2 regions of the Paenibacillus sp. FSL H8-0315 genome follow, and region 1 is predicted to be linked to the other one. Evidence: riboswitches for the same ligand, from Rfam matches in the RefSeq annotation. Region 1 holds a riboswitch; the other holds the start of a gene.

Region 1 (6,041 bases):
GCCATAAACGGGGGCATCACTACCTTACCAATCTTTTTGCTCTCCGCTTCAAATAGTACATAAGGAGAATCCCCGATCTTAATTAACTCCTCTAAAAGAAGACTATCGAACGTTTTTTGATTGTTCGCACGAAGGCCAATCTCACCAAAAATAGAACCACGGTGACCTGCCATCCCTTCCAAATCCAGAACAGGATACCCCTGTGTCTTCAGGCGGTGTAACAGATTGGTTTTACCTGTGCCTGTATTTCCGTGAATCACATAAGACTTCGCCTTACATTCATAGGACTCCAATTCGTCGAGCACCCATTTACGATAAGCCTTATAGCCGCCTATCAGCCGGTAAGCATGAATATCCATTAAAGAGAGTACGGTCGCAGTTGTACGGCTGCGCATACCTCCCCTCCAGCAGAATACAGCTTTGTCTCCTTGAATCGCTGCAAATTCTTTGACAAAAGAAGGCAGTTTTGCCGCAGCAATCTCCAAACCACGTTCTTTCGCGGCCTGCACACTTGTCTGTTTATACAACGTCCCTACTTCAGCCCGTTCCTGATCATCAAAAAAGGGAATATTCAAACTATCCGGCAGCGTTGCATCTTTATATTCAGAAGGAGATCTAACATCAATAATGGTGATCTGCTTCTTGTTTTTTAACACTCTAAGTTCTTCCAGTGTAATGTCCTGAAACAATATGCTCTCTCCTCTGGTGGCTAACCTTCATAATTTGCTCTAAGCTGATATACAACAGTTATTCCACAGCAGCTATAACCGTAATCTGACCCGGATGCTCTTCCGTTACCTCTCCGATCAATGCCGCTTCTACCCCTGCATCTACTAACTCTTTTAGCAAATCTTCGCTTTGTTCAGGGGCCACAGAGATCAGCAATCCGCCAGAAGTCACAGCGTCACATAGAATATAGCGGCTTAGTTGGTCCATCTCTTCCGGATAAAGAATGCTGCCTTCCAGATGGGCAAAGTTATTCTTAGTGCCTCCTGGAACAAATCCCTGTTCCGCAAGCTCTCTTACTCTTGGCAGCATCGGTACATCGCCTTGACGAATGATCAGGCCCGTGCCGCTCCCTTTAGCCATTTCCGAGGCATGTCCCAGTAGCCCAAATCCGGTAACATCTGTACAAGCATGTACATCATAAGGCTCCATGATTTCAGCCGCTTTTTTATTCAAAGTAGACATTACTGTCGTAAGGCGTGTGGTTTCTTCAGGAGATAGCTGATCCTTTTTAATGGAAGTTGTTAAGATCCCCACACCGATAGGCTTCGTTAGAATCAGCTTGTCTCCCACCTTGGCGCTCGCATTCGTTCTTACTTTGTCAGGATGCACAAGGCCCGTAACGGCCAATCCGAATTTGGGCTCTTTATCGTCGATGGAATGTCCGCCCACAAGAGTAGCTCCTGCTTCCTGTACTTTATCCGCTGCACCGCGCAAAATGTCACCGAGAATACTTTTATCTAAAACAGAAATAGGGAAGGCCACAATATTAAGCACCGTAAGCGGCTTTCCACCCATCGCATAAATATCACTTAATGCATTGGCTGCTGCAATTTGACCAAATGAATAGGGATCATCCACGATCGGCGTGAAAAAATCAACAGTTTGCACTAACGCTAATTCATCACTTAAACGGTACACCCCTGCATCATCACTAGTGTCCAGACCTACAAGTAGATCCGGGTTAGGAACAGTTGGTGGCAGACTGCGAATAACCTGCATGAGATCAGCGGGACCGATTTTGCAGCCGCAGCCCCCTTTTGAAGATAATGAAGTCAGTTTTATAGTTTCAGCTTGAGACATCATGACTCAGCTCCTTTAGTATGAATTATCTTAATCTTACACGAGTAGACCGCATTGTACAAAATGCAAGAGTAGCAGATGTGCTGCTTGTTACGCCTTCCTCTATACACTTACCATCACTACTTAGGTCTACCGTTCTTTCCCACGTCGGGTGAGCTATATTTGATGCTGTGGTAGGGTGGGACATTAAGTGGCGTTCTAGGTACAATATGCTTGTAAATGTTCAACATCCATCGGTTAGTAAAATAACCAAAGGCTGGCTCATTCGTAGATTTTACTACTGATAAGCCAGCCTTTAGTTGGATGTCCATTATATTAGGGAAATCCTCCCTAAAAACATCCTATTATTAGGGAAGTTTTCCCTAATCCATGTTCTAGGAGCCATAATCTCCTTCACTTTAGGGAGAATTCCCCTAAAGTTCAACCCAAAAGGACGTCCCATAGCCAGCTCGTGCTCCCTGGCTATGGGACGTCTTTTTTCTCACTTAAACGCTTCGCTTGTGAAGGTCTCCCAATAGATCAGCTAATCTGCTGAGTACCCTGCTGCTTCTCTAAGAAACGTTGAAGAATCGCATTGAATTGCTCCGGTTGGCACAGATTACTTGGATCTAATGCGTTCGGAATAATCGCCAACTGCGCATGTGGCAGCTGAGACACCATTTCCTTCATACAATTCACTCCAAATTCATTAAAGTCCCCTACAATACATAAAGCAGGACGTTTAAAAGCCTTTAAGCATCTGGTGTAATCAACATGGCTCGTAGCCAGCCTTTGCCGATATAGCTCCCGGGGACGTTTGTCCAGCAGCCCTCTTCTAATCTCATTGTAGGCCAGACTCCAGCGCTCTCGGTACATCATCCGAATCGAAGGCAACACCAGCTCGCTTGGGAGATAATACATTAGTAAACTGCAATATGCTGCCATAGTTTGTATTTTCCCTACTATTGTTGATCCGTGAGTCCTACAAAAGCTATCCGCAACCACAATGGCTTTTACACGCTCAGGATATTGTTTGGCAATATGCTGAACGACTAAGCCACCATAGGCGATTCCTACAAAAACTGCTTCACGGATACCTAGGTCATTCAACAGCATAATCAGATCCAGACATTGCGTCTCAATAATCTCATGTGGGGCCTCCAGCAGTTTACCAGACTTGCCATTCCCCCGTAAATCGCACAAAATCACTTTATATTTATCGGAAAAATACTCCAGCTGTGGTTTGAACATACTGTGTGTTAATCCATGTCCATGGATAAACACAACCGGAGTGCCAGTTCCATTGATTTCATAATAGAGCGAAGTTCCGTTCAGTTTAGCGATAGGCAAAGGTAACACCTCTTTCATAATAAATTCTACGACTATATCTGCTTAAAAACGCAGCAAAAAACCACAGAGGGATTCTCTGTGGCTATTCATCACTAAACACGCCATTCATCCTCTCTCCATACGCTTACGAGGTTAGCTGTCGGATTCGGGCAGTGAGAGTTGCCCTACCTGCAGGGATGCATATTATGCACCCGGAACAGGATTCACCCCATAACCAGTGCCGACTCTCACATCGGCTGCCAGTTGTTGGTTCCCCCGCTTTCCAGAAACGGAAATTAAGCGGATTGCTTATGTAATTGTAAATTTAAGATAATTCTCAGTTCTGAGATGAATCATACTCTTGTAAGGTTTTCTTGTAAAGGAGGGCTCTGGTCAAAATAATGTTGAAAGCAATGCTTTTCATTTCATATTAAGCATACTCTTCATTTTCTCTTTCTTTTGCTCTTGTTTACTCGTTTTCTTTAGAAAAACAGCTCTGAAGCAAGCGAAAAAGGGGGTGATTCACCAGTACTTTCCTATTTAATAAGAAACGACAATCTTCAATACCAATATTGGGCCAGTTTCTGTACCTTGGGGTGTTCGTCGTTTCTATGTCCCCGATCCGTTTGGCAAGCTTGTTAATATTATTTCACATGAACAGCACGAATGATTTCATAAAAAAGAAAAAAGCTAAGCAGAATCAGAGATCTCCCCCTGTCCACTTAGCTTCCTTTTACAATACTATGGCTACAAAAGATCGGCGTTTTTCAATGCATGCTCCCAGCTTGGAAAAAAGAACAGCGCACTTCTCATAAGCTCTGGGTCGCTTTGCTTCACTTGTTTTTTACTGATCGAGCTTCCGTCGCTTTGCAGCTTTTTGATCCGACTTAATACTTCATCAGCCTCCAAAGGAATTTCCATTGAAACACTCCTTTCTCAGTGACCTGTTTCCCTTCATTTTCTCCATAATATGTTTATTTATTCCGTACTCTTAATTTCCCCAGATTAAACCATCTGATAGATGGGTTGTTCAGCAATGAACCGGGTAGGAAGCATGGGATATTTGTCTGCTAAGATTTCAGCTAAATATTTCATCCCCGGCGCTTCACTCTCCGCATGACCTAACATGATGAGCGCTTTAGATCTGCCTTGGTGCCCTGCATCCCGCACATATTCCGGAGTCTCCCACTCTGGTCCCTCTCCAGCGATAATTAAATCAAGATTGTGATCATTAAAAAGCGGAATAGCCATCATCCCGCCTCCTCTGTAACCTACTAATATCCCTACGCGTTTGCAGGACAGAGACAGGTCACCAGCAGCGCGTACATAAGAGATGCCTAGCTTACTTTTAATATACTGAGCAGCTTCCATTACAGTCATAGCAGGAATAGTGAGAATCGTAGCAGCCGCTTGCTGCTCTTCCACATAGTCTGACCAATCCAGCTCTCGCAGCAAGCCCATCATAATCCCATCCGGCTCTTGCCGATGCCAATAATCATGATAACGAAAAATAGCTATTGGGGAATGTTCGATCAGACTTTTTTTCGCATGATAAACCGGATCAGCTTCTAACCACTCGCTCGCTGCATGATGGCTATAAAATACACCTTCATGCGTGATCAGCAAATTGGCTCCTAACGCTATTGCTTGCTCCACAATATTTTGTGTGGCAGAGAAGGCCGTAATAATCCCTGTGACTTCAGTTTCCGGTTCCCCTGGGTTCAGAATATCCACAGTCCCTTCTACCTGTTCCACAGTTCCCATTAAATCTTTCAAAATCGCTCTAATCGTGAGGCTCACTATCATCATCCCTCGAATCGAAATCTAATAAATCTTTCTGCCTTTAAGATCCTCAATTCCGCTCTTACGGTAAAAATACGTATTGATCCGATCTCTCCATTCCTGCGCATGCTCTGCTTGCTCTTCAAGACGTTGCTTCACTTGCACATACAATCCACTATCCATGCTGCCTTCAAGTGATTCCCATGTTGCTAGAAGCTGTGCAGCCTGCTCTGCCCCTTCGAAATGAGTATCGTAGATATGTTGTATAACCGTTTGCCCCGATTGCAGAACATGCGTGTATGGAACATGATGGAAGAACAGCAGCAGCTCTTCTGGACAAGACGCTAGATTCTCATAATTTGATGCATTAAGACCCATATACTGTCCGCTATACCCCGTTCCCGATTTGACTGAACGATCCACACCAATGCCCTTATGATCCGCATAATGGTACGTTCCCCACTTGGCGTATTCATATCCATCCACATTCGGCCCATAATGATGATCCGGATTAACCATCCAGCCCACACCTAATGGAGCTGTGTAAGATTCGTAAATCCTCCATGAGTCCATTAACATCCCGCGAATAGCAACCACTAGACCTTTATCAGTGCCAAAGGTAAGGCGAATCCATTCCTCAGCTATTTCTTTTGCCGTCAGCTCCGGATTCCAAATTAATCTCCCATATCCATACAGATTGGCTTGAGCTAACCCATGCCCCGTCCAGTTCATGTCATCCCCGACATTAGTTACAGCAGCCACACCATTATACTTATTTCCCCACACCGATCCGTCCACAATATGTTTCACAAGCGTAGTTTGCCCTTTGGCATAAGTATTGAAATCAAGGACTTCTTTCCACTGTGGAACAAGATAACAGAGATGCCGCTGCTGCCCCGTATATTCTTGAGCAATCTGAAACTCCATCAGATGATTGGTATGTTCCAGTGCGCCAAACAGCGGAGATACCGGTTCTCTGACTTGAAAATCCATCGGTCCATTCTTGATTTGCAGCACTACATTATCATTAAATCGGCCATCCAATGGTTTGAAATGATCATACGCTGCTCTGGCCCGATCGGTCTTACGGTCACGCCAATCCTGCTTGCAGTTATATACGAAACAACGCCAAATCACGATTC
Region 2 (6,041 bases), 3.5 Mb from region 1:
ATTCAAGCGACAATTAAAATTCCAAGAATTGCTGCTGCTACTTTTTGAGCATAATTACCCTTCCAAACACCTGCCAAGTCCTACGGAATCCGTAGAAAAGACCATAACATTCATTCAGGAGCATTATACAGAGAGTATCACCGTGAAGCAGTTAGCTGAACTGGCGGGAATATCAATCTGGCAATATACACCGATCTTTCAGCAGCTTACGGGTAAAAAGCCGCTTGAATACCTGACGGATCTGCGCATTAATCATTCCAAACGATTCCTGCAGGAATCGACTGAACCACTGCGGGAAATCGCCAGACTGGTCGGCTTCTCGGATGAATACTATTTCAGCCGCCGCTTTCGGCAAAAAACCGGAGTTACACCCGGACAATATGCACATCAGCAAGGTCGTAAGCTTACCGTCAAGGATTGGACGGGTCATGAGGTGGAAATTCCTGAACGAGCGAAACGTATTGTCTATCATGGCGAGACACTTGGCGACCTTCTCGCGTTAGGTGTAAAGCCTATCGGTGGAGATGAAGCGTTCGCCCGGAACAGCGTCTATAAACATCGGCTTAAGAAGCTCGCCAACGTCGGGTTTCCACTGGACCCGCAGTTGACCGCTTCCCTAAACCCAGATTTGATCATTTTGGCAAATAGTGATGAAAGAGCCTACAGAGCAGTTTCTGGTATCGCTCCGACACTCACCTTTGATTCATTTGCATCTCTCGACAACCGAATGCGGACATTAGGCAGTTGGCTAGGTAAACAGCGCGAAGCCGAAGCATGGCTGGAGTCATTCACAATCAAAAACGCTGCCATGTGGCAGCAGCTTTACACGACAACCCTCCAAGTTGGAGAAACCGCCTCTGCTTTGGTCTATGATCATGGGGATCATCTGTATGCTATGGGAATGTCCGGATTCTCCACTGCGCTTTATGCCCCTTGTGGTTTACAACCGACCGAAGAGATCCAGGCCATATTGGACGAAGAGTTAGGGTTCGCCGAAGTTGATCCAACACGACTGCCTGCCTACGCCGGAGATCATATCTTCATGCTCATTCCGGAACGCAAAGACTCGCGAGCTGCGATGGAACGATTACTAGACAGTTCACTTTGGAACAATCTCCCGGCAGTACGTCAGGGACATGTTTATCTGCTCGACGGAAGCAAATGGAACTCTAGTGATGCGTTAACCCGGGAGAAGCTGCTAACGCTGTTGCCTAAACTACTCGGCGGAAGTAGCGCTAGCAATTAAAGGTGAATCTAGGATTGTCTTTTGACTTTTCAAAACTTCATAGGGTATACTTTATCTACGCTTAATTTCCAACTTTTACAGTTGAAAAGCGGGGGAACCAGTTAATTGGGGCGAATCATTGAGCATTAGAATGTAGGGTACCATCTTACCCGAGTCCGTCAGCTAACCTCGTCAGCAGTGGATGGGTCTGCTTTTCATGTTATTTACATAACCAGAGACCCTTGCTAAGGGTCTCTTTTTGTGCTTTTTTTGGACCCTGCTGGCAGTAGATTGGCCTTTGACACTAAGGCTCCCTCATTTCTCACACTACGAGACAAAGGAGAGATGTACGTGCAAAAGGTAAAGTACTTCACGGATATTAACAAAATAGCTATGTTGTCTGAGCTGGAAAAAGAGAATCTGAAAGAAATTACGGACAAGTTTGTTTTTCGTGTAAATGACTACTATCTGTCTTTAATTAACTGGGATGATCCAAATGATCCCATCCGTAAGCTGGTTATTCCTAACGAAGGTGAACTGCTGGAGTATGGGCGCTGGGACGCCTCCGATGAGGACACGAATTATGTGGTACCTGGTTGTCAGCACAAGTATAGAACCACTGCACTACTGATTGTATCCGAGGTCTGCGGGGCTTATTGCCGCTACTGTTTCCGTAAGCGTCTGTTCCGAAATGACGTGAAAGAGGCGATGGCTGATGTCTCTCCGGGTTTGGAGTATATCGCAAATAATCCGGAGATTAACAACGTACTTCTTACGGGCGGGGACAGTTTAATTCTCTCCACACCGAAGCTAAGATCCATTATTGAAAATCTAAGAAGCATTGAGCATGTTAAGATCATTAGACTGGGTTCCAAAATTCCCGTATTTAATCCGATGCGGATCTCTGAAGACGAAGAGCTGCTGGAGCTGATTCGTACTTACTCTACCGAAGACAAACGAATCTATGTTATGGCGCACATCAATCATCCTCGTGAAATCACACCTGAAGCCAAAAAAGCATTTAAAGCTCTCCACAACGCAGGGGCAATTGTCGTAAATCAGACCCCCATCCTCAAAGGCATCAACGATGATCCCGTTATTTTAGGGGAACTACTGGACCGGCTTTCATGGGCTGGCGTTACACCCTACTACTTCTTTGTGAACCGGCCCGTAGCCGGAAACCGAGATTTCGTATTACCGCTCGAGCAAGTCTATCAAATTGTAGAAGAAGCCAAAGCCAGAACCTCAGGACTTGGCAAAAGAGTACGCTTATCCATGAGCCACACCTCAGGAAAAATAGAAATTCTCGCCATTGATAACGGAAAAGCCTATCTCAAATACCATCAATCCAGAGATCAGGAATACGGAAAATTTATGATTCTAGATTGTCCAAAGGACGCCGAATGGTTCGATGACCTGCCTGGGAATGTGCAATATTGGACCCCACCTGTGAAAAAAAACGATGCTATTATTTCTGTTAATGATTTATCTGGCGAGCCTGCGGATTTAATCTGTAAATAGATTAATCAGCTCTGTCAGACTCTGTCATAGGATATTTCTTCATCACCAACAACAAAACTCCTCCCGCCCAAAATTAGCCCGAAAAAATCTATGATATAATCACGCTGTAACACGAAATGGACTAATGGGTGGGAATGCACACATGAAATTGGAACGATTGATTTCTATGATCTACAAGCTATTGAACCACGAAGTTTTATCTGCCTCCAAGCTGGCTGAAGAGTTTCAGGTTTCCCAGCGAACAATCTATAGAGATATCGATGTGATTTGTGCCGCTGGCATCCCGGTCGTATCGTATCAGGGAACTAAAGGTGGATATGGCATTATGGACGGATATAAAATGGATAAAAGCCTGCTCCGTTCGTATGATGTCACTTCTCTGATTACTGTACTGAACAGTCTTTCTTCCGTGTTTGAAGATGAGCATACGCAAGGAACCATTGAACGGCTGCAAACGATTGGAACGGAGCCACAGACCTCTAGTCTCGCGGTGGATCTTGAAACCCGGCGTACGGATCCTGACGCACTTCCTCTTTTACGTGCGGCTATATCGGAACGAAATGTTGTCCGTTTTGATTACATCAGTGTAAAAAATGAACGTACAACCCGTGAAATGGAACCAGTAAAGCTTCATTTTAAATATAGCAACTGGTACATCTATGGTTATTGCCGGGCTCGGCAGGACTATCGGGAGTTCCGACTTTCCCGGATGCTGAATTTGTTCCTGACGCAGGATACCTTTCATTCGCAACATGAGGTACCCAAAGAGGCTGGCTGTTCAAACAGGGCAGATCAGGTGGAGGAAATAGTAATCCGGGTGGGCCCTGAGGCTTTGGCAGAAGCTTTGGATCAGTTTCATCTAGTCGACAAGGAATTTCATTCCGATAAAAGCATGACGATGCGAATTCCTGTGTATAAGCCATTGGAAGCTCGTTGGCTTTGGTCCATTCTGCTGAGTTTCGGCAGCGGGGCCGAAGTCCTCGAACCCCCTGCATTGCGAGGTATTTTAAAAGAGCAGCTTCAAAACACACTCAAACTTTATGAAGAAGTATGACAGTCTGATGTCATACTTCTTCTTTTATATTAACTACAGTAACAAAAAACAAATCCATGACCATTCAAAAGGAGAATGTACGAATGACAAATTATCCAGTAGAAATGTTTAAATACCACACATGGGCAAACCAAACTATCCTGGGGAGAATCAAGGAACTCCCGCCTTCTGTGCTAAGTCAAGAAGTGAACAGCTCATTTCCCACCATCGCTCATGCCCTTAGCCATATCTATGCGGTTGATACGATGTGGTATCTTGTATTAACAGGCACTGCCATGCCAGAGGCTTTTCAACAAAGTATCCCGCTAAATTTGAGCATTCTAGATTCTGTGGATGAATACGTAAATATCTTTGCCCAGCTATCAGAACAATACAAAGCATGGTTACACAACCAATCCGATTTGGAGCAAACCATTCTGCTTGACAATCCATTCGCCGGAATCCGCCAAACACGCCTATCAGAAATTGTGTTGCAAGTCGCCAATCACGGGACTTATCATAGAGGCAATGTATCTACTATGTTACGGCAGTTAGGCCATGCTTCCACCATGAATGACTATGCTCTTTTTTGGTATCAGGTTCCTGCAAAAGCAATTTAATCTCGGATGGGCAAGACGCTCCACTCCATACCTAGAAAGGAAATTGTATTTTAATTATGGAGATTAAAAATCTAATTACAGTAAAAACGAGAGAAGATTTAAGAGTTTGGCTGCAGGAGAATTGTAAGACTGAACAATCTTGTTGGGTACTCGTTAGTATGACGCCAAACCCAGAAACGTTGCTATATTTGGACGTAGTTGAGGAATGTTTGTGTTTTGGATGGATCGATGGAGTGAAAAAGAAAATTTCGGAAACGGAGCTGGCGCAAAGACTCTCTCCCCGAAGCAAAAGAAGCTCTTGGACTGAATTGAATAAAGAGCGTGTCCGCCGCCTCGAAAAGCTGGGGTTAATGAGTGCTGAAGGAAAACGGATACTTCCTGATATGAACCCTGATTCTTTTATAGTAGATAAGATTATAGAGCAACGGCTAAAAGAGGACAGGCAAGTATATGAGAATTTCACGGCCTTTCCAGCCCTTTATAAAAGAGTTCGGATCGACACGATCCAAAGCAATAAACATCAGCCAGATTTATTTAAGAGTAAATTAGACAAATTCATAGCAAACACTAAAGAAAATAAAATGTACGGGCAATGGCATGATAATGGACGTCTGCTAGATTATTAAGCTGCGCTAGATGCACGATCTCCTGCTGTGGCTTTCGGACCCCAATGACGCTATTTACTAATTAATCGCCTTTTCAGCAACTTATCGGACCCCAGTGCAGCTATTCCTTAGAAACAGGCTCTTATACGGTGATTTTTCCGCCATTAGGAGCTATGTGGTCCGATAATACTCCAAATGGCGGATTTTCCTGCTTATAAGGTCTGCTGAGTCCGATACCGCCAAGTATGATCATTCACTGGACTCCTGAGTCCGACACCGCCGAAGTATGATCATTCGCCGGGTCTACTGCTACCGCTACCACTACTGCTACTGCTACTGCTACCATGATCTCCTGCTGAGGCTTTCGGACTCCAATGACGCTATTTACTAATTTATCGCTTTTTCAGCAATCCATCGGACTCCAGCGCAGCTATTCCTTAGAAACAGGCTCTTATACGGTGATTTTTCCGCCAATAGGAGCTATGCGGTCCGATAATACTCCAAATGGCGGATTTTCCTGCATTTAAAGTCTGCTGAGTCCGATACGCCGAAGAATGATCATTCGCTGGACTCCTGAGTCCGATACCGCCGAAGTATGATCATTCGCCGGGTCTACTGCTACCGCTACCACTACTGCTACTGCTACTGATACCATGATCTCCTGCTGAGGCTTTCGGACTCCAATGACGCTATTTACTAATTTATCGCTTTTTCAGCAATCCATCGGACTCCAGCGCAGCTATTCCTTAGAAACAGGCTCTTATACGGTGATTTTTCCGCCAATAGGAGCTATGCGGTCCGATAATACTCCAAATGACGGATTTTCCTGCATTTAAGGTCCGCTGAGTCCAATGCCGCCGAAGCATGGTCATTCGCTGTCTGATGCTACCGTATCCTAATCATCTGTGGATCAAACACCATCGACTCATGATCATCTGCTAATCCTAAGATGTAACGTACGTGCAAATTCATCTGTTAATCCTACAGTGCTACGTAAGTATAATTCATCAATTAATCCGAAATTGCTAAGTACGCGT

The links. Region 1 has a riboswitch for cyclic di-AMP ahead of MHB56_RS09995 (alpha/beta fold hydrolase). Riboswitches for the same ligand answer to the same signal wherever they lie in the genome.
Region 2: linked by a shared signal. The riboswitch ahead of MHB56_RS25155 (KamA family radical SAM protein) and the one ahead of MHB56_RS09995 (alpha/beta fold hydrolase) in region 1 are both predicted to bind cyclic di-AMP.

The regions. Positions count from the first base shown of each region.
Region 1 covers NZ_JBBOTA010000001.1:2,321,416-2,327,456, forward strand. Annotated here, with positions in the region: gene mnmH (tRNA 2-selenouridine(34) synthase MnmH) at 1-689, opposite strand, end outside; gene selD (selenide, water dikinase SelD) at 748-1,809, opposite strand; gene MHB56_RS09995 (alpha/beta fold hydrolase) at 2,329-3,138, opposite strand; cyclic di-AMP (ydaO/yuaA leader) riboswitch at 3,244-3,430, opposite strand; partial or broken gene MHB56_RS10000 (glyoxalase) at 3,677-3,787, shown strand; gene MHB56_RS10005 (hypothetical protein) at 3,865-4,038, opposite strand; gene MHB56_RS10010 (Nif3-like dinuclear metal center hexameric protein) at 4,123-4,917, opposite strand; gene MHB56_RS10015 (alpha-glucuronidase family glycosyl hydrolase) at 4,942-6,041, opposite strand, start outside.
Region 2 covers NZ_JBBOTA010000001.1:5,810,260-5,816,300, reverse strand. Annotated here, with positions in the region: gene MHB56_RS25160 (AraC family transcriptional regulator) at 1-1,246, shown strand, start outside; cyclic di-AMP (ydaO/yuaA leader) riboswitch at 1,295-1,438, shown strand; gene MHB56_RS25155 (KamA family radical SAM protein) at 1,571-2,746, shown strand; gene MHB56_RS25150 (helix-turn-helix transcriptional regulator) at 2,889-3,800, shown strand; gene MHB56_RS25145 (DinB family protein) at 3,884-4,399, shown strand; gene MHB56_RS25140 (YdeI/OmpD-associated family protein) at 4,456-5,025, shown strand; gene MHB56_RS25135 (hypothetical protein) at 5,528-5,659, opposite strand.